DNA from 2 places in the Okibacterium endophyticum genome. Region 2 is predicted to be linked to the other one. Evidence: predicted binding sites of a transcription regulator. Region 2 holds the regulator's gene; the other holds the start of a gene.
What was found. The regulator LexA, encoded in region 2, represses DNA repair genes until DNA is damaged. The targets are predictions, from matches to a motif close to TCGAACANNTGTTCGA.

Region 1: a site for LexA is predicted at 5,959-5,974, ahead of ACYVF5_RS07565 (HNH endonuclease signature motif containing protein). Genes of this name have one in related genera too.

What each region holds. Positions count from the first base shown of each region.
Region 1 is NZ_BAAGXA010000005.1:693,667-702,632, reverse strand. It holds gene ileS (isoleucine--tRNA ligase) at 1-2,280, opposite strand, end outside; gene ACYVF5_RS07580 (TetR family transcriptional regulator) at 2,507-3,103, opposite strand; gene ACYVF5_RS07575 (DoxX family protein) at 3,292-3,651, opposite strand; gene ACYVF5_RS07570 (TetR/AcrR family transcriptional regulator) at 3,648-4,214, opposite strand; gene ACYVF5_RS07565 (HNH endonuclease signature motif containing protein) at 4,368-5,939, opposite strand; gene ACYVF5_RS07560 (ABC transporter substrate-binding protein) at 6,262-7,920, shown strand; gene ACYVF5_RS07555 (ABC transporter permease) at 7,917-8,906, shown strand; gene ACYVF5_RS07550 (ABC transporter permease) at 8,903-8,966, shown strand, end outside.
Region 2 is NZ_BAAGXA010000008.1:151,968-160,933, reverse strand. It holds gene ACYVF5_RS12705 (FGGY family carbohydrate kinase) at 1-943, shown strand, start outside; gene ACYVF5_RS12700 (LacI family DNA-binding transcriptional regulator) at 1,040-2,014, shown strand; gene hisH (imidazole glycerol phosphate synthase subunit HisH) at 2,145-2,792, opposite strand; gene hisB (imidazoleglycerol-phosphate dehydratase HisB) at 2,789-3,397, opposite strand; gene ACYVF5_RS12685 (histidinol-phosphate transaminase) at 3,394-4,476, opposite strand; gene ACYVF5_RS12680 (LysM peptidoglycan-binding domain-containing protein) at 4,563-5,069, opposite strand; gene lexA (transcriptional repressor LexA) at 5,409-6,095, shown strand; gene hflX (GTPase HflX) at 6,228-7,793, opposite strand; gene ACYVF5_RS12665 (class I SAM-dependent methyltransferase) at 7,837-8,460, shown strand; gene dapF (diaminopimelate epimerase) at 8,484-8,966, opposite strand, start outside.

The DNA.
Region 1 (8,966 bases), on a different contig from region 2:
GTGAGTGGTCACCTCGGTGACCATCTCCCCCGTCTTCGCCAGGATGTACCTGTCGAGCGCATCCGCCGAGTCGGTGCGCCGCACGGCGTCGTATCCGCCCTCTTCTGCCGTGTTCGCATAGAGCGAGAAGAAGTACCAGGTGTTCCACAGTGGCAGCAGCAGCTGGCGTACGCCCTCGCGGATGCCCTCCTCGGTGACGATGAGGTTGCCGCCGCGCAGCACCGAACTCGACATCAGGAACCAGCGCATGGCATCCGAGCCGTCGCGGTCGAACACCTCGTTGACGTCTGGGTAGTTGCGCAGGGACTTCGACATCTTCTGTCCGTCGCTGCCGAGCACGATGCCGTGGCTGATGACGTTGCTGAACGCCGGGCGGTCGAAGAGCGCTGTGCTGAGCACGTGCATCGTGTAGAACCAGCCACGCGTCTGACCGATGTACTCGACGATGAAGTCGGCGGGGCTGTGATCGTCGAACCATTCGCGGTTGTCGAACGGGTAGTGCACCTGGGCGAACGGCATCGAGCCCGAGTCGAACCAGACGTCGAGCACGTCGGTGATGCGCCGCATCACCGAGTTTCCGGTGGGATCATCCGGGTTCGGCCGGGTGAGCTCGTCGATGTACGGACGGTGCAGGTCGGCGGGCCTCACCCCGAAGTCGCGCTCGAGATCGTCGAGCGAACCATAGACGTCGATGCGCGGGTACTCGGGGTCATCGCTCTTCCAGACCGGGATCGGCGACCCCCAGTATCGGTTGCGGCTGATCGACCAGTCCCTGGCGTTCCCCACCCACTTTCCGAACTGTCCGTCCTTCACATTCTCAGGCACCCAGTTGATGTGCTGATTGAGCTCACCCATGCGCTCCCTGAACTCCGGAACCCGCACGAACCAACTCGAGACGGCCTTGTAGATGAGCGGATTGCGGCATCGCCAGCAGTGCGGATACGAATGCTCGTAACTTGCCTGGCGCAGCAGACGGCCCTCCGCCCTGAGCGCATGCGTGAGGGGTTTGTTGGCGTCTGACCAGAGCAGGCCGGCGACCTCGGTGACCTCGGGAAGAAAGACGCCTCCGTCGGTCAGCGACAAGATCACGGGGATGCCGTTGGCCTCACAGATCCGCTGGTCGTCTTCACCGTATGCGGGCGCCTGGTGCACGATGCCCGTGCCGTCTGTGGTCGTGACGTAATCGTCGACGAGAATCTGCCAGGCGTTCCCGGTGTTCCACACCTCGGCATCGGCGTAATAGTCGAACAGCCGGTCGTAGCTGACGCCCTCGAGGTCCGCCCCGCGCACTGTGCGCGAGACGGCTCGGACGGCCTCGTCGGCCGACTCATAGCCGAGATCCTTCGCATACGAGCCCACGAGATCGCTCGCGAGCAGATACTCCGCGCCGAGCACCTGTGTCGCCTCGCCGGCTGCCGCCGGCTTCTCACGAAGCACCGTGGCATCCGGTGTGCCGTTCGGGCCTGCCGGCACAACTGCATACTCGATCGCGGGACCGACGACGAGCGCCAGGTTCGTCGGCAGCGTCCACGGTGTCGTCGTCCAGGCGAGTGCCCTGACGGCGGTGAGCCCGAGCGATTCTGCCTTCGGGCCGACGAGGGGGAAGGTCACGGTGACCGTCTGGTCTTGACGCATCTTGTAGACGTCGTCGTCCATGCGCAGCTCGTGGTTCGACAGCGGGGTCTGGTCACGCCAGCAATATGGGAGCACACGGTAGCCCTCGTAGGCGAGGTCTTTGTCATAAAGCTGTTTGAACGCCCAGATCACGCTCTCCATGAAGCTGATGTCGAGAGTCTTGTAATCGTTGTCGAAGTCGACCCACCGGGCCTGGCGGGTGACGTACTCCTGCCATTCTGCTGTGTATCTCAGGACGGAGTCCTTCGCCGCCTGGTTGAAGGCGGCGATTCCCATCTCTTCGATCTGGCTCTTGTCAGTGATCCCGAGCTGCCGCTCCGCCTCGAGCTCTGCCGGGAGTCCGTGGGTGTCCCAGCCGAACCGGCGGTGCACCTGCTTGCCTCGCATGGTCTGGAACCGAGGGAACAGGTCTTTGGCATACCCGGTCAGAAGGTGGCCGTAGTGCGGAAGGCCGTTTGCGAAGGGCGGACCATCGTAGAACACCCACTCCTCACAGCCCTCGCGTTGCTCGATCGAGGCGAGAAAGGTCTTGTCCTTCTTCCAGAACTCGAGAACGTTCTTTTCGATCTCGGGGAATCGAGGGGACGGCGTCACGCCGAAAGCGGTGCCATCGGCGTTCTCGGCGTTCGGCTTCGGGTAGGTCATTGCTCTCCTGGCAGGTTGTTTTCTCCTGCGAGGGCGATGCATGCACCGCGGTACCACCCCGCTTGACGTTGCCTGCCGTTCACCGACCGACAACGACCGCTCGTTCTTCGGCTGTGACGGGCCGGACCCGTTCGGTTCTACTTGGCGGCTGCGAGCATCCGCTGTTCTTCCGAAAACTCCCCGGTGATGGCCGGTTCACTGTCTCTAGTCGTCAAGGATAGCCTCTTCACGGGCCTTCTGCGGCGAAGCCTCGGCAGACGGGCTCGATCGCCGGAGCGAGGTAGTCGGCCAGCGGACGACGGGAGACGCCCGCATCCGCCCATGAGCCGCAGGCCGCTGCGCTGGCGCCGAGAAGCGCGAACGCGATCACTCGTGCCTCGAGCCGGTGCGACCATGCGCACGCGCCGAGATATGTCTCGATGACGGCAGCGGCGCGAATGATCCTCGCCAGACCGGATGCCTGCAGCTCGGACTCCGTTCGCATCAGCTCGGCCTGGGTGAGCGCCCACGGAACACGATCGGAGGGATGTCCCGACGCGACATCGAGTAGGGCCCTCGCGACAGTGGTGAGCGGATCATCGGACGGCGGAGTCTCGGACAATTCTGCTTCAAGACCCGAGATGCTCTCATCGAGGTCGACCCACAGCACGTCTGATTTGGCTGGGAAGTAATTGAAGAAGGTGTTCCGGCTGACACCGGCTCGCTGCGCGATCTGCTCGACAGTCGTTTTGTCGTAGCCCTGCTCGAGAAAGAGCTCGGCCGCGGCATCTTCAATGGTCTCTCGGCTCGACCGGCGCGGTCGCCCGACTCGTGCGTCTGCCATCGTCGTCCCCTCGTCGTCTGCTTCTGCTTCTGCTTCTGCTCGTCATCGTAACCGGCGAGTCGATCGGCGAACGGCACGAGACCAAGGCAGGGCCCGCGGGCTTGTCGGATGGCGGAGCAACGTCGACACGACCGAGCGTCGGAGCTGACGACACGAACACGAGCGGTGCCCTCACTGCAGCGGGACTGTTATAACGCGTAGGACAGCACCAGGATGATCATGGCCAAGGCAAGCATGCCGAGGCAGTTGATCCAGAACGCTTGCCCGAGGAATCGCGCTTTCAGATGTGCAGCGACCGCGCAGAGGAAGTAGGCGACCACACCGAGGTTCGCGGCGAATCCGATTCCGGAAACCCAGATGCCCGCGATCAGCCCGGCGGCTGCAAGTGTCTTGATGACGATGAGTGTCCACCACCAGTCGCGGGGGAACCTCACCCCGTTCAGGCAGTCGCGGATGAAGGCCGGAGGCCTGACCGACAGCGCGGCATCGGCGAGCAGTACGGCGGCGAGTAGGCTGGGCAGCCACCACAGACTCGGTAGCAAGATCATTGATTCTTCTCCTCTTTCGGACAGAGTGCGGCGAGTGTGTGGTGCAGGTCTTCTCTCAACACCACAGGATCGTCGCTCCCACCCGCAGCCCACATGAACAAGGTGCCCAGATAAGCCCGGTACACCGCTTGCGCGAGCGTGTCACTCCCGGGGCCGAACACCGCGCGGATCTCTCTCACGAGCATTGCGGCGAGTTCGGTGAACACGGTCGAGTCGTGGCGGCCGGCGACAAGGATCGACGCGTAGGCCCGTGCCAGCTCGCCACGACTTGTGAACAGGGCGATGAAGGGGTCCAGCAGCACCATGACCCGATCCGATGCGGACCCGTGAGTCTCGATACCTGACCGGCGCTGGTGGACGCTCTCGATGAGGCGGTCGAAGATGGCTACGAGCAGGGTGCTCTTGTCGCCGACCGCCATCACGGTCCCCACGCTCACTCCCGCCGCCGCGGCAACGTCACGGATTGTCGTGTTGGCGAAGCCCCGCTCGCGGAACAACGCCTCAGACGCAGCGAATACCCTCGACTGGGTTTCACGCCGTGCGGCGTCTCGAATCGCTGCCATCTCCACCGTCCTGAACATGTTCACTGAACACGTTCATCCTAGAGGAATCCCGCGACCTCTTCCACCTCCGAGCGCCACCCCTCCGTGCCATACCGTGGGGCCGTGTGATCGCGCCTGTCTCTACGTTTCTCGCACCGGAACGGAGCTGGGCGTTCAGAAGGGTGGTTCGGTGGGGAGTTCTCGGGGTGGTGGGAGGAGGGCGTCGAGCAGTTCCCGTGCGCGTGACGGCGGACGTGCGGGTGCGGGCGCGGGAGTGGGGAGCCTGTGTGCGGGGTAGGTGAAGTGGGTGTCACCGTGGGGCGAGGACCATTGCAGCACCCCGTCCGGATGCTGGGTCACGTTCCACCGGGTTCGGTGTTTCAGAGTGTGATGTGTACGGCAGAGATGCGCAAGATTCGTGAGCGCGGTCTGGCCCCCGTACTGCCAGTCAACAGTGTGGTCGATGTCACTGTTCCCTGCTTTGCGGTTGCAGCCCGGGAACCGGCAGGTTTGATCCCGGATCCGGAGGGCACGTTTCAGGTCCGCTGGCACGGTGTAGGAGTCACGGCCGACGGAGAGGACGGCGCCGGTCTCGGGGTGGGTGAGGATCCGGGTGAACGAGGGCGCGTTCCCGGCGAGCCGTTTCGCGGTCTCGGGGTCGATGGGCCCGTACCCGTCGAGGGTCGCGGGTTCAGCGTCGAGATCAAGAAGAGTGAGCGCGGGAACGGTGACCATGACCGTGGGCCGGATCGACAGACGCCGATCCCCGATCCCGAGCACCGCCCGGAACCGGGCCAATCCCTCACCAGCATCATCATCTACGGGTGCCGCTGCCAGCGCGGGTGCCCCCGACCCCATCGCGGGTGCCGGTCCGGCTATAGCCGTTTCGGCGGTGGCCGGTGCGCCCGATTCAGCTGTCGTCGGTTCGGCGGCCGCCGGTTCGGAGGTGTCAAGGGGCCCGTCGGCGCCGCCGAGGACATGCCCGGCCACGATCACATCAGCGAGCACGTCAGCAGCGATCTGCTGGATCGTGCGACCATCCACCCCACCCGCACCCTCGTGCAGACTCCGCGCCGCAGCCATCGTCGCCGCGTGAAGCGAGGTCACGATCTCCGCCGTGTGCTTCAACCCGAACCACGCCATCCCATCCGCCGCGGGACTGAACTCCACACCACGACCCCGTTCAGCCTTCACCCGACGCTCACGGATCGTCTCCGGATGCACCCTCTCACGCAACACCCGCGCCGCCACACCGAACCGCGCCGGCGTCATCACCCTCGCGACCGGCAACACCCGCTCCTCGAACCCCGGCACCGCGTCATCGGGCAACGACCACACCTGATCAACGATCACCCTCGCATGCCGATAACCGATCTCCCCCGCAGCCAACGCAGCCCGAGTCAACGGCAACGACTCCTGCAACACACGAGCCTCCTCCACCAGCACACGCACCGACGACTCCGAAACCCGCATCGCCGCGGCCAGCTCCGCGATGAACGACCGATACCCCAACTCATCCACCCGCGACCCCGACAGAACACCAGAATCCAACACCACCCCCGACACGGTCTCTTCAGCACACCGCCTGGCCCGATCAAGCACCACAACCCGCCGCGCCTCAGCCCTGGCCACCTCACGATCCGCCTCAACAACCTCCGCGATCAAAGCCGAAACCTCACCCGCACGACGCGCCGCAGCGGAGCACACCCCGTCATCCGGAGGAGTGCTCTGTTCATCAGCGGCCATACCCGATTCTACCACACATTCGAACATATGTTCTAGTCGTTTCGTGGGTGAAATGCAGGCGCCTGGGAAGCACGAGGGCGACGATCGCGTCGACCTCCATAAGGCGACGCCTGGCGCACGTGCGGAGCTTCTTGAAGAGCGGTTACGTCAGAGCAGGCTCTCCTCGACCTGACGAGCCCCGACAGGCTCCCTACCGGGCGAGCGCCGGCGGGCCGCTGGGCCGATAAGCTATTACTGCACTCAAACCAATAAGCCCAGCAACCACTAACCCCCAGCAGCCACTCACCCGATAACCCACCTGACACACAACAGAAGGATCTTCATGCCCGCGCTCCACTCGCATCGTCGCGCCTCCATCGCCACCCTGGCGATCACCGCGGCGAGCGCCCTGGTTCTCACCGCCTGCGCGCCAGGCACATCCGACGATGCCGCGGCGAACGACCCTGTCACAGGCGGCACACTGACGTATGCGTCCGGTGATGCCGAACCCACCTGCCTCGATCCGCACGTCGGGGGCAACTATCCGCAGGCTCTCATCGCGACGCAGTACCTGGAGTCCCTGGTCTCGCTCGACAACGACGGCAGGGTCATTCCCTGGCTCGCCACCGACTGGACGGAGAGCGACGACGGACTCAGCTGGGAGTTCGCGTTGCGCGACGACGTCACGTTCACAGACGGCACGCCGTTCACCGCCGAGGCCGTGGCCGCCAACATCGCACACGTGCAGAACCCCGAGACCGCGTCATCGACCGGGTACCTGGCTCTCGGCAAGGTCGCGGCGACAGAGGTCGTCGACGAGCACACCATCCGTCTCTCGCTGACCGAACCGGACAGCGCGCTCCTGGAAAGCCTGTCCCAGGTGTGGGTCGCCATGGAGTCGCCCGCCGCTCTCGCGCGCAGCAAAGACGAGAACTGCGCGTCACCGGTGGGCACCGGGCCGTTCATCGTGGAGGAATGGAACAGGCAGGACTCCATCACCCTCGTGCGCAACGAGGACTACAACTCACCGCCCGCGGACTCGGATCTCGACGGACCCGCCTACCTCGACGAGATCGTCTGGCGGTTCATTCCGGACTCCGCGAGCAGATACGCGGCGCTCCAGTCCGGCGAGGTGCAGGTCATCGACAACGCACAGCCTGACACCATCGCGGCCGCGGAGTCGGTGGACACCATCGAGCACCTGAACGCCCCGCGTCCCGGTGCGTCGAACCGGATCGAGCTGAACTCGGGCAAAGCGCCGTTCGACGATGAACGGGTGCGCGAGGCGTTCATTCGCGCCGTCGACGTGAACGACGGAATCGACAGCCTGTTCTTCGGCACCGCCGAGCGTTCCTACTCCGCGCTCTCGAGCCGGGAATCGGCAGCCCTCTCGCTTTCCGAGCTGTTCGAGACCGACCAGGACGAAGCGGCTGAGCTGCTCGACGATGCGGGCTGGGACGAGACGGATGCCGAGGGGTACCGGATCAAAGACGGCGAACGCCTCGTTCTCGATTTTCCCGTCAGCACCAATCAGTCGATCCCCGCTGAACAGTCGTTGTTCGAACAGATCCAGGCGGGCGCGAAGGACGCCGGCTTCGACGTTCGGCTTCATCCGCTCGACCTGTCGAGCTGGTACGCAGCCCTCGCCGAGAACGACTACAACCTGGTGAGCGCGCCATACACGAAGGTCGGCCCAGACGTGCTGCGCATCCTGTACCACTCGTCGAGCATCACCCCGGCGCCGAGCGGGTATTTCGCCAACCTCGCACAGGTGAGCCTGCCCGAGCTCGACAGCCTGCTGTCCGAGGCGAGCAGCACCTCGGACCCCCAGGCCAGGGAGACGCTGTATCACGACGCGCAGCGCATCATTCTCGAGGGGCACTACATCCTTCCCCTCTACGACCAGCAGAACCACTTTCTCTACACATCGTCCCTGCGCGGCCTCCGCGCCATGCCGACGGTCTCGACACCGACCTTCGCCGAGGCGTGGCTCTCGTCGTGACCCTGCCACCACCGTCGACCGAACGACAGCGCCCTCGGCGCGCGGGCGGTCGCCGGTGGTCGTGGCTCCTCGCCAGAATCGGCGGCCTCGCCTTCGTTCTGTGGGCCGCGGCGACAGTGACGTTCTTCAGCATCCGCCTGATCCCCGGAGACCCGGCAGAGGCCATCCTCGGCGGTCCCGGGTCGCAGGCGAGCGAAGAATCGCTCGCGCAGGTGCGGCGGGAGCACGGGCTGGACCGGCCACTCATCGTGCAGTACGGCGACTACCTGCTGCGTCTCGTTCGCGGAGACCTCGGGCAGTCGTACTCGCTCAACCGGCCGGTGGCGTCCGCGATCGGCGAGCAGCTCGGCGCCACGCTCATCCTCGCCCTCTGCGCCCTCGCCGTCGCATGGGTGATCGCACTCGTTATGGCTGTCTGGAGTGTGCAGGGCGGGCGAATGGCGTGGGCCGTCGGCTCCGGGCTCGAACTCGTGGCAGCGGCCGTCCCGCACTTCTGGTTGGGAACCGTGCTGGTGCTCGTGTTCAGCACAACACTCGGCTGGTTGCCGCCGATCAGCGTTCCCGGTGTGCTGGGCCTCATCCTTCCGACCCTCACGCTGGCGCTCCCCCTCGCGGGGTTTCTCGGGCAGGTCATGCGGGAGTCCCTGCTCGCCGCCATGGATTCACAGTTCGTGGTCACCGCACGCGCACGCGGAGAACGCGAATCCGGCATCTTCTGGCGCCACACCCTGCGACACGCGGCGATCCCGGCCGTCGGCCTGTCTGGATGGGCGTTCGGATCCCTGATCAGCGGCGCTGTGGTCGTCGAGACGGTGTTCGCCCGGCAGGGGCTCGGCCGAACCCTTCTCTCGGCCGTGCAGCTTCGGGATGTCACGCTCGTCACGGGAATCGTTCTCGTCGTCGCCCTGGGCTACACGATCGTCACGCTCGTCACCGACATCGCCGACCGCCTGATCGATCCCCGTCTCTCAGGAGCACGCACATGAGGCGTCAGAGGCCGGGCATCGCCGAGATCATCGCGCTCGCGATCGTCGGCATTCTGCTGG
Region 2 (8,966 bases):
CGATCACGTGTCGAAACAGCACCCAGATCACCACAGAGGAGATAACAGAATGTCAACGCTCACCACACTCGAACGCCGGGCGATGCAGTCGATCTCGACGGCGGATGGCCACATGCTCATCGTCGCCGCCGACCAGCGCAACGGCATGAAGGCAGCCGTGAAGGATGCCCCGAGCGGCTCAGACGCCATCACCCGCGACGAGCTCGCCGAGATCAAGGCCGACCTCGTTCGCCACCTCGCCAACAACGCTCCGGCCGTTCTGCTGGACCCCGAGGTCGCACTCCCCGCAATCGTCGACGCAGGAGTGCTCGCGCGCAGCACCGCACTCGTCGTCGGCATGGATGCCTCGGGCTTCGATACGGTCGACGGCCTGAGGTACACGCGTTACGTGCCCGGTGTCAGCGCTCGCACCGTGCGCGATCTGGGTGGCAGCGTCGCCAAGATGCTCTTCTACACGCGTCCCGATCGGCAGGATGCCGACTCCCGCGTCGCGCAGGAGATCCGTGACCTCGTCACCGCGTGCGACGACGAGGGGCTGCTCCTCATCGTCGAGCTACTGACCTATCAGCTCGAGGACGAGAGCGACGACGAGTACACGGCGAAGTTCGCATCGCTGGTGATTGACGGCGCGAAGCTCGCCGTCGAGGCGGGGGCGAAGGTGCTCAAGCTGCAGTACCCCGGCTCTGCCGAGGCATCCGCTGCGGTGACGGCCGCTGCCGCCGGCGTCCCGTGGGCCGTCCTCTCGGCCGGTGTCGACCACGAGACGTTCGTCGTTCAGGTCGCGACGGCGATGGCCAACGGTGCCAGCGGAGCGATGGCCGGCCGCTCACTGTGGAAGGACAGCCTCTCATTCGACGAAGCTTCCCGTGAAGACCTTCTCGTCCACCGTGCGCTGCCGCGCCTCCACGAGCTGCGGGCCGCCGTCGACGGCTCAGCCGCCTGATTCGCCCGGGTCCGGCGCGGGGCCCGTTGGCCCAGACGGTAAAGTATCCCCTGGGTCCAGCCCGAATGACGAATCCAGAGGTGCACAGTGGCGACGATGCGCGAGGTCGCAGCGCGCGCGGGAGTGAGTGCGAAGACCGTGTCCCGTGTCTTCAACGACGATCCGCACGTGCTTCCAGAGACCAGAGCACTCGTCGAGCGCGTCATGCGCGAGCTCAACTACGTGCCCAATGTGCTGGCGACCACGTTCCGCTCCGGGCGGGCCTGGGTCATCGGCGTCGCTGTGCCCGATATCGTCGATCCGTTCTTCGCCGCGATCGCTCGCGCCGTGGAGAAGATCGCCAGGGAACAGGGGATGTCCACGATCGTCACCAGCGTCGGAGACGATCCGGACAATGAGCGGCCGGCTCTCGAGTCGCTGCTCAGCCGACAACTCTCGGGGCTCGTCGTCGCCCCCGTCGGCAGAGATCATTCGTGGCTGGAGCGCTGGCAGGAGCACACTCCCATCGTCTGCGTCGACCGTGCGCCGATCGGGCTGAGAGCTGACACGTTCACCGAAGACGATGCGACGGGTGGCTACCTGGCAACGCAACACCTGATCGAGCACGGACACCGCCGCATCGCCTACCTCGGCGACGCCATCCATCTGTCCACCGAGACCAAGCGACTCGGAGGCTGGCGACGCGCTCTCAGCGAGGCCGGCCTCTCGGATGATGACGACCTCGTCGCCGTGCACGCCTCGGATCTCACAACGACGAGGTTTGCTGTTGAGCGGTTTCGCTCGTTGGATGATCCGCCGACGGCTGTCTTCTCGGCGAACGCTCGCTGCACCATGGCACTCGTCCACGTGCTGCGCGACGATCCGCTCCCGCTCGTGAGCTTCGGCGACTTCCCGATGGCAGACGTCCTCACTCCATCGATTACGGTCATCGACCAGGACCCCACCCGCATCGGCACCCTGGCCGCCGAACGAGTCCTCGCGCGCCTCACAGAGCCGACCGCCGAACTCGAACGAGTGAACGTCATCGACGTCGCCCTGGTCGAGCGCGACTCCTGCCGTATCGGCTCTTAAGACCAGCGTCTAAGACCAGCGCTCGCGATAGCTGACCGGCGTCCGACCGCATTCGCGGGACAGAGCAGCGAAGAAACGAGGGACGCAGCTCTGCGCGCCCGACTCACGCTGCGGAATCGGTGGAACGAGGCTATCCGGTGCGAAGGCTGGCCAGCCAATTCGACAGCAGACGGATGCCCGCATCACCTGACTTCTCGGGATGGAACTGCGTTGCAGAGAGCGGTCCGTTCTCAACAGCGGCAAGAAAGCGACAGCCGTGCGTCGCCCAGGTGAGGTGAGGCTCGGGAAAGGGCCGGGTCACCTCGAGTGTCCAGTTCCTGGCAGCAAACGAGTGCACGAAGTAGAAGCGTTCGTTGTGAAGGCCGTTGAAGAGCACCGAGTCCTCGGGCGCCTCGACGGTGTTCCATCCCATGTGCGGGAGCACTGGAGAGTCGAGCTCGTCGACGACGCCAGGCCACTCGCCGAGGCCCTCGGTGTCGACACCACGTTCCACTCCTCGTTCGAACATGACCTGCATGCCGACACAGATGCCCAGGACGGGGCGACCTCCGGCGAGACGTTTGTCGATGAGGTCGTCGGATGCCGAATCCCTCAGCTGCGCCATCACGGCGCTGAATGCACCGACGCCGGGCACGACCAGCCCGTCGGCTTCGAGGGCGCGCCTGCGGTCGGCTGTGAGTTCGACGTCCGCGCCCGCACGCTCGAGTGCCTTCACGGCAGAGTGCACGTTTCCGCTGCCGTAATCGAGCACAACGACGTTCGAAGCGCCACCGCTCACAGCGCGCCCTTCGTCGACGGGATGCCGGAGACAAGAGGATCGTATGCCTTCGCCTGCCGGAATGCGCGCGCGAACGCTTTGAACTCCGCTTCGGCGATGTGGTGGGGATCACGGCCGGAGATCACGTTGACGTGAACGGTGAGTGCCGCGTTGAACGCGATCGCTTCGAAGACGTGCCTCACCATCGAGCCGGTGAAGTGGCCCCCGATGAGGTGGAACTCGAATCCGGCCGGTTCACCGTCGTGCACCAGAAAAGGCCTGCCCGAGATGTCGACGACCGCCTGCACGAGCGCTTCGTCGAGCGGCACGAGCGCGTCGCCGAAACGCGAGATTCCCGCCTTGGTGCCGAGGGCCTCCCTGATGGCCAGGCCGAGCGCGATTCCGATGTCTTCGACCGTGTGGTGCACATCGATCTCGATGTCGCCCGACGCCCGCACGGTGAGATCGGTGAGCGAGTGCTTCGCGAACGCCGTGAGCAGGTGGTCATAGAACGGAACCGTGGTCTCGATATCGCTCACCCCGGTGCCGTCCAGATCGAGCGTCAGGTCGATGCTCGACTCACTGGTTTCGCGCTGGATGCGCGCGACGCGCTGCGAAGGACTCATGGCGTCGAGTCTAATGCGGCGATCGCCTCGAGGAACGCTGTCGTCTCGGCTTCCGTGCCCGCCGAGACGCGCAGGTGGCCGCGTATTCCGACGTCTCGGATGAGGATGCCGCGCTCGAGAAGCGCCTCGAAGGTCTGCTGAGGATCGTCGACTCCGCCAAACAGCACGAAGTTGCTGTGCGTGCGGTGCGGGCTGTACCCCAAACCACGAAGCCCTGTCGAGATGCGATCGCGTTGCTGCGCGATGTCGTCGACCATGGCGAGCATCTCGTCGCTGTGCGCGAGCGCGGCGGTCGCCGCCGCCTGCGTGAGCGCCGAAAGGTGGTAGGGCAGCCGCACCAGGCGCAGCGCGTCTGTGACGGCGGGGTCCGCCGCCAGATAGCCGAGGCGGGCGCCGGCGAACGCGAACGCCTTGCTCATCGTGCGAGAGACGATGAGCCGTTCGCGCCCGTCGAGCAGCGTGAGTGCGCTTGGGGTGCCCACCGGGGCGAATTCGGCGTATGCCTCATCGACGACGACGATGCCGGGCGCCTGGTCGTAGACAGCGGCGATGGTCTCGATCGAGAGCGGAGTACCCGTTGGATTGTTCGGTGAGCAGAGGAACACCAGGTCGGGCTGCTCGCGCGCGACGGCGGCCGCGGCCGTCTGCGGCGACACCTCGAAGTCGTCGTCCCGGTCTGCGCCGATCCAGCGTGTTCCCGTGCCGGATGCGAGCAGCGGGTACATCGAGTAGGTCGGGCTGAACCCGAGCACGGAGCGACCCGGGCCCCCGAATGCCTGCAGAACCTGCTGGAGGACTTCGTTGGAGCCGTTCGCCGCCCATACGTTGTCTCGTGTGAGCCCGTGTCCGAGATAGGCGGCCAGGCTGTCGCGCAGGCCGGTGAACTCACGATCCGGGTACCTGTTCACCCCGATGACGGCCGCTGCGATGCGCGCCACGATGTCGTGGGCGACTGCTTCGGGAATGGTGTGTGTGTTCTCGTTCACGTTGAGCGCGACAGGCACGGCCTTCTGGGGAGCACCGTACGGGGACTTTCCGCGCAGATCGTCGCGGATAGGAAGGTCGCTGAGTGAGGTCACCCCGCAAGTTTAGCCAGCTAAATTGCCCAGGTTTCACTCGGCGTCTGACGTCACCCCGACGTTTAGTCGACTAAATCGCCCGGAGTTCACTCGGTGTCTGACGCCGAATAGCTCGCCGGGATCGCGATCTGCTGCCCGGGCACGACGTTCGATGAAGACAGACGGTTGAGATCGAGGATCTCGTTGATGACGTCTCTGGGGTCCGCCTGGGGGGCGATGCGAACCGCGACCTGCCACAGCGACTGTCCGGCCTCGATCGTGACGTATTCGAACGACGCGCTGCTCGCCGTCGACGTGGCGACCGCACCGTCGGCATTCAGTCCGAGATAGGCGGCGACGGCGATCACGGGCACGGCAGCGAGTGTCGTGAGCACGAGGCGACCACGACGCGTGATCCGCAGACGTCCCGATGCGCGAGGTGCGGATACGCGAGGTGCGGATACGCGAGGTGCGGATGCGCGAGGCACAGACGCTATGGGCACAGACGCTATGGGCACAGACGTTGTGGGCACAGACGTTGTGCGCTGTGCGCCGACGAGGCCGGCGTGCTCTGCGCCCGCCATATGGGTGACGTACGCGCGTGGTCGGTTCATCCGGTGTCCGCTCATTGTGTTCGTCCTTCCGCCTCTGCTCGTTGTCACGGGCTCTTCCTCCTACAGGCTGCTTCTGTTACGTCCTGCGGTCATCCACCGTCTTCGTATGACCGGCATCCGCAGAGGCCGGTTATAAGAAGATGTGTTCCGAATCTATCTTCGATTGTTCGAAGATGCAAGATGCTTTTCGAAAACCGATGAGAAGAGAGTCGCGACACACTCGAACAGATGTTTGCCTCGCGCCCTTTTCACCGATACAGTTCGTGTGATGGTTGACACTCAATCAGCAACCACCGACACGGGTATCAGCGGCGGCGCCGCGTGAGCGAAAGAAGCACAATGACGGTCAGCGGAACACCGGCAGGCAAGGGCACAACGCGGCGGCGCAAGACCCTGAGCGACAAGCAGCTGGCGATCCTCGAAGTCATCCAGCGATCCGTGAGTCAACGGGGCTATCCGCCGAGCATGCGCGAGATCGGCGACGCGGTCGGCCTTGCCTCGCTCTCGAGCGTGACCCACCAGCTGAACCAGTTGGAGCTCAGCGGATACCTTCGGCGGGATCCGAATCGTCCACGTGCCCTGGAGGTGCTCATCGAGCTGCCGTCGGTCGCGTCCGAGTCGCTCGACTACGAGAACACCACCCCGATCGGCGACGCCGCGATGGTACCCCTGGTCGGCAACATTGCCGCCGGGGTTCCGATCACTGCAGAGCAGCAGGTCGAAGAGGTCTTCCCTCTGCCGCGGCAGCTCGTCGGCAAGGGCGACCTCTTTATGCTGAAGGTCAAGGGCGAGTCGATGATCGACGCCGCCATCTGCGATGGCGACTGGGTGGTCGTACGACAGCAGAGCACCGCCGAGAACGGCGACATCGTTGCGGCCATGCTCGACGGTGAGGCGACAGTCAAGGTGTTCCGCAAGCGAGACGGCCACGTCTGGTTGCTGCCGCGGAACAGCAACTTCGAACCGATCGTCGGTGACCTCGCCGACGTGCTCGGCAAAGTGGTCGCCGTTCTTCGATCCGTCTGACGCGTCACAGTTCGCCCGGATGACGCCGCCGTCGCGGTCATAAGCCTGAGGGTCCGACAAGCAGCCGACGGCGGTCGTTGCCGCCGACGTGGCTGCTGGTGGACGCTCGGCCGCCCTCAGACGGGTGACGCGTCAGGCAGTCACGCCGTCGCGACGCTTGACGATGAACTCATCCACCGATGCGGCGATTTCTTCTGACACCAGTGCGCGAACACGTGTTCCGGCCTCGAGATAGTCGATGTGCATCACACGCGCCCTGCGGTGAAGCATAGAAATGACCTCACCCCTGTCATACGGCACAAGCAGGGTCACCTCGATCGACGGGCTCGGCAAGAGAGCGGAAACCGCCTCGAGAATCTCGTCGATCCCCTCACCAGTGCGAGCTGACGCGAAGACCGCGTCAGGCTCGAGTCCGCGCAGCAGCAGCCGGTCGTCTTCGCTGATCAGATCGGATTTGTTGAAGACGACGAGCTCGGGGATGTCTCGTGCGCCGACGTCGCCGATGACGTCCCTCACCGTGGTCAGCTGTGACGCGGGGTCGGGATGCGACGCGTCGACCACGTGCACGATCAGTTCGGCGTCTGCCACTTCTTCGAGCGTCGAGCGGAAGGCCTCGACGAGCTGATGTGGGAGGTTCCTGACGAAACCGACAGTGTCGACGAGCGTGTATTGACGCCCGTCTTCGGTGCGGGTGCGGCGCACCGTCGCGTCGAGAGTGGCGAAGAGCGCGTTCTCGACCAGCACTCCTGCCTTCGTGATGCGGTTGAGCAGACTCGATTTGCCGGCGTTCGTGTAGCCGGCGATCGCGACGGAGGGCACCTCGTTGCGGTGGCGGTTCGCCCGTTTCGCCTCGCGTGACGGGGCGAAGCCCTTGATCTGCTTGCGCAGCTTCGCCATTCGTGTGTGGATGCGGCGTCTGTCGAGCTCGATCTTCGTCTCACCGGGGCCACGGGAACCCATGCCGGCTCCTGCGCCGCCGACCTGACCACCTGCCTGGCGGCTCATGGATTCACCCCATCCGCGCAGCCGAGGAAGCAGATACTCGAGCTGGGCAAGTTCCACCTGGGCCTTGCCCTCCCTGCTCTTGGCGTGCTGGCTGAAGATGTCGAGGATCACAGCTGTGCGGTCGATCACCTTGACTTTGACCACGTCTTCGAGTGCGCGCCGCTGACTCGGCGCCAGCTCCGTGTCCGCGATGACCGTGTCGGCGCCGAGCGACTGCACGATTGCCCTCAGCTCCTCTGCCTTGCCCCGGCCCAGGTACGTGCTCGGGTCCGGGTGGGGGCGCCGCTGCAGCATCCCGTCGAGCACAACCGCGCCGGCCGTCTCAGCGAGTGCTGCAAGCTCGCGAAGCGAGTTCTCTGCGTCATCGAGCGAACCCTGCGAGTAGACGCCGATGAGAATGACATTCTCGAGTCGCAGCTGGCGATACTCGACCTCTGTGACGTCTTCGAGCTCGGTCGAGAGCCCGGCGACCCGCCGAAGCGCCTGCCGTTCTTCACGATCGAGCTGCTCGCCATCCCGCTCATCATCCTCGCGCAGGGGCCTCTCATCGTTCAGAGCCTCTGCTCGAGCACGTCCAAAGAGGGTGTATCCGCTCGCGTGCGTGTCCGCGCGGTCGAGCACCCGGGACACAACATCGTTGTCTGGGGAGCTGCCATCGGCCTGGTGACGGTCATCGCCGGAATTCTCTGTCATTGACGTTAACCCTAGTTCGTTCTGGTCGAGTACGTTCTTCACTATGGGTAGCGATCACTATTTCACCGGGTCCCCAGGCAGTGACCTGAAGCAACGCAGGATCCGGGTCCGTCTCGCGGGCCGCGAGATCGAGGTCACGACCGCCGGTGGCATCTTCAGCCCCGACCGCGTCGACACGGGCACACAGGTCCTGCTCTCGAACACACCGGCGCCTCCCCCGAGCGGCAATTTTCTCGACCTCGGCTGCGGCTGGGGACCGATCGCCCTGACCCTGGCTATCGAATCGCCCCTCGCGACCGTGTGGGCTGTCGATGTCAACGAACGCGCCCTCGATCTCGTGCGCACGAACGCCGGATCCCTTGGACTCGAGAACGTTCGCGCGGTTCTTCCCTCCGAGGTTCCAGACGAGCTTCGGTTCAGGACGATCTGGTCGAATCCGCCGATCCGGGTCGGAAAGAACGAGCTCCACACGATGCTCGAGCACTGGCTCCCCCGTCTGACGTCCGGATCGGACGCGTGGCTGGTCGTGCAGCGGAACCTCGGGTCAGACAGTCTGCACCGATGGCTCAACGGAGCGCTTCCCGACGACTTCACCGTCACCAGGGCCGCCACGGGCAAGGGGTATCGGGTGCTTCGCGCCAAGCACAGAGTGGCGTCGCCCGCGTGACCAGAGCATCGGCGTGACCGTTCCTACACGAGCATCAGCTCACCGGTATAGACGAGCTCTGCCGGTCCGCTGAGAGCGACGTGTTCGCCGTCCTCGGTCGGGAACATCCGAACGCCGAGCGAGCCGCCCGCGACATCGACCCGCCACTGATTCGGTGCGCCGGCGCCCGCCCAGTGCCTGGTGGCCAGCGCAGCTGCCGCGATGCCCGTCCCACATGAGAGGGTCTCGCCGCTTCCCCTCTCGTGCACACGCATCCTGATTCTCGCGACGCCGTTGCTGATCAGAGGCTCGTGCGGCACAACGAACTCGACGTTCGCACCGTCTGCGGGAACCGGTTCGAGCCGTGGGGCATACGACAGGTCGGCCGCGTCGAGCTCTGCGTCGTCTGCCAGGGCGACGACCACGTGAGGGTTGCCCACGTTGATGCCCAGACCGGGCCGCGCAACCTTCACCTCTTTGGCACGGACGAGTGGCTCACCACCGTCGAGCGACCAACGGCCGAGATC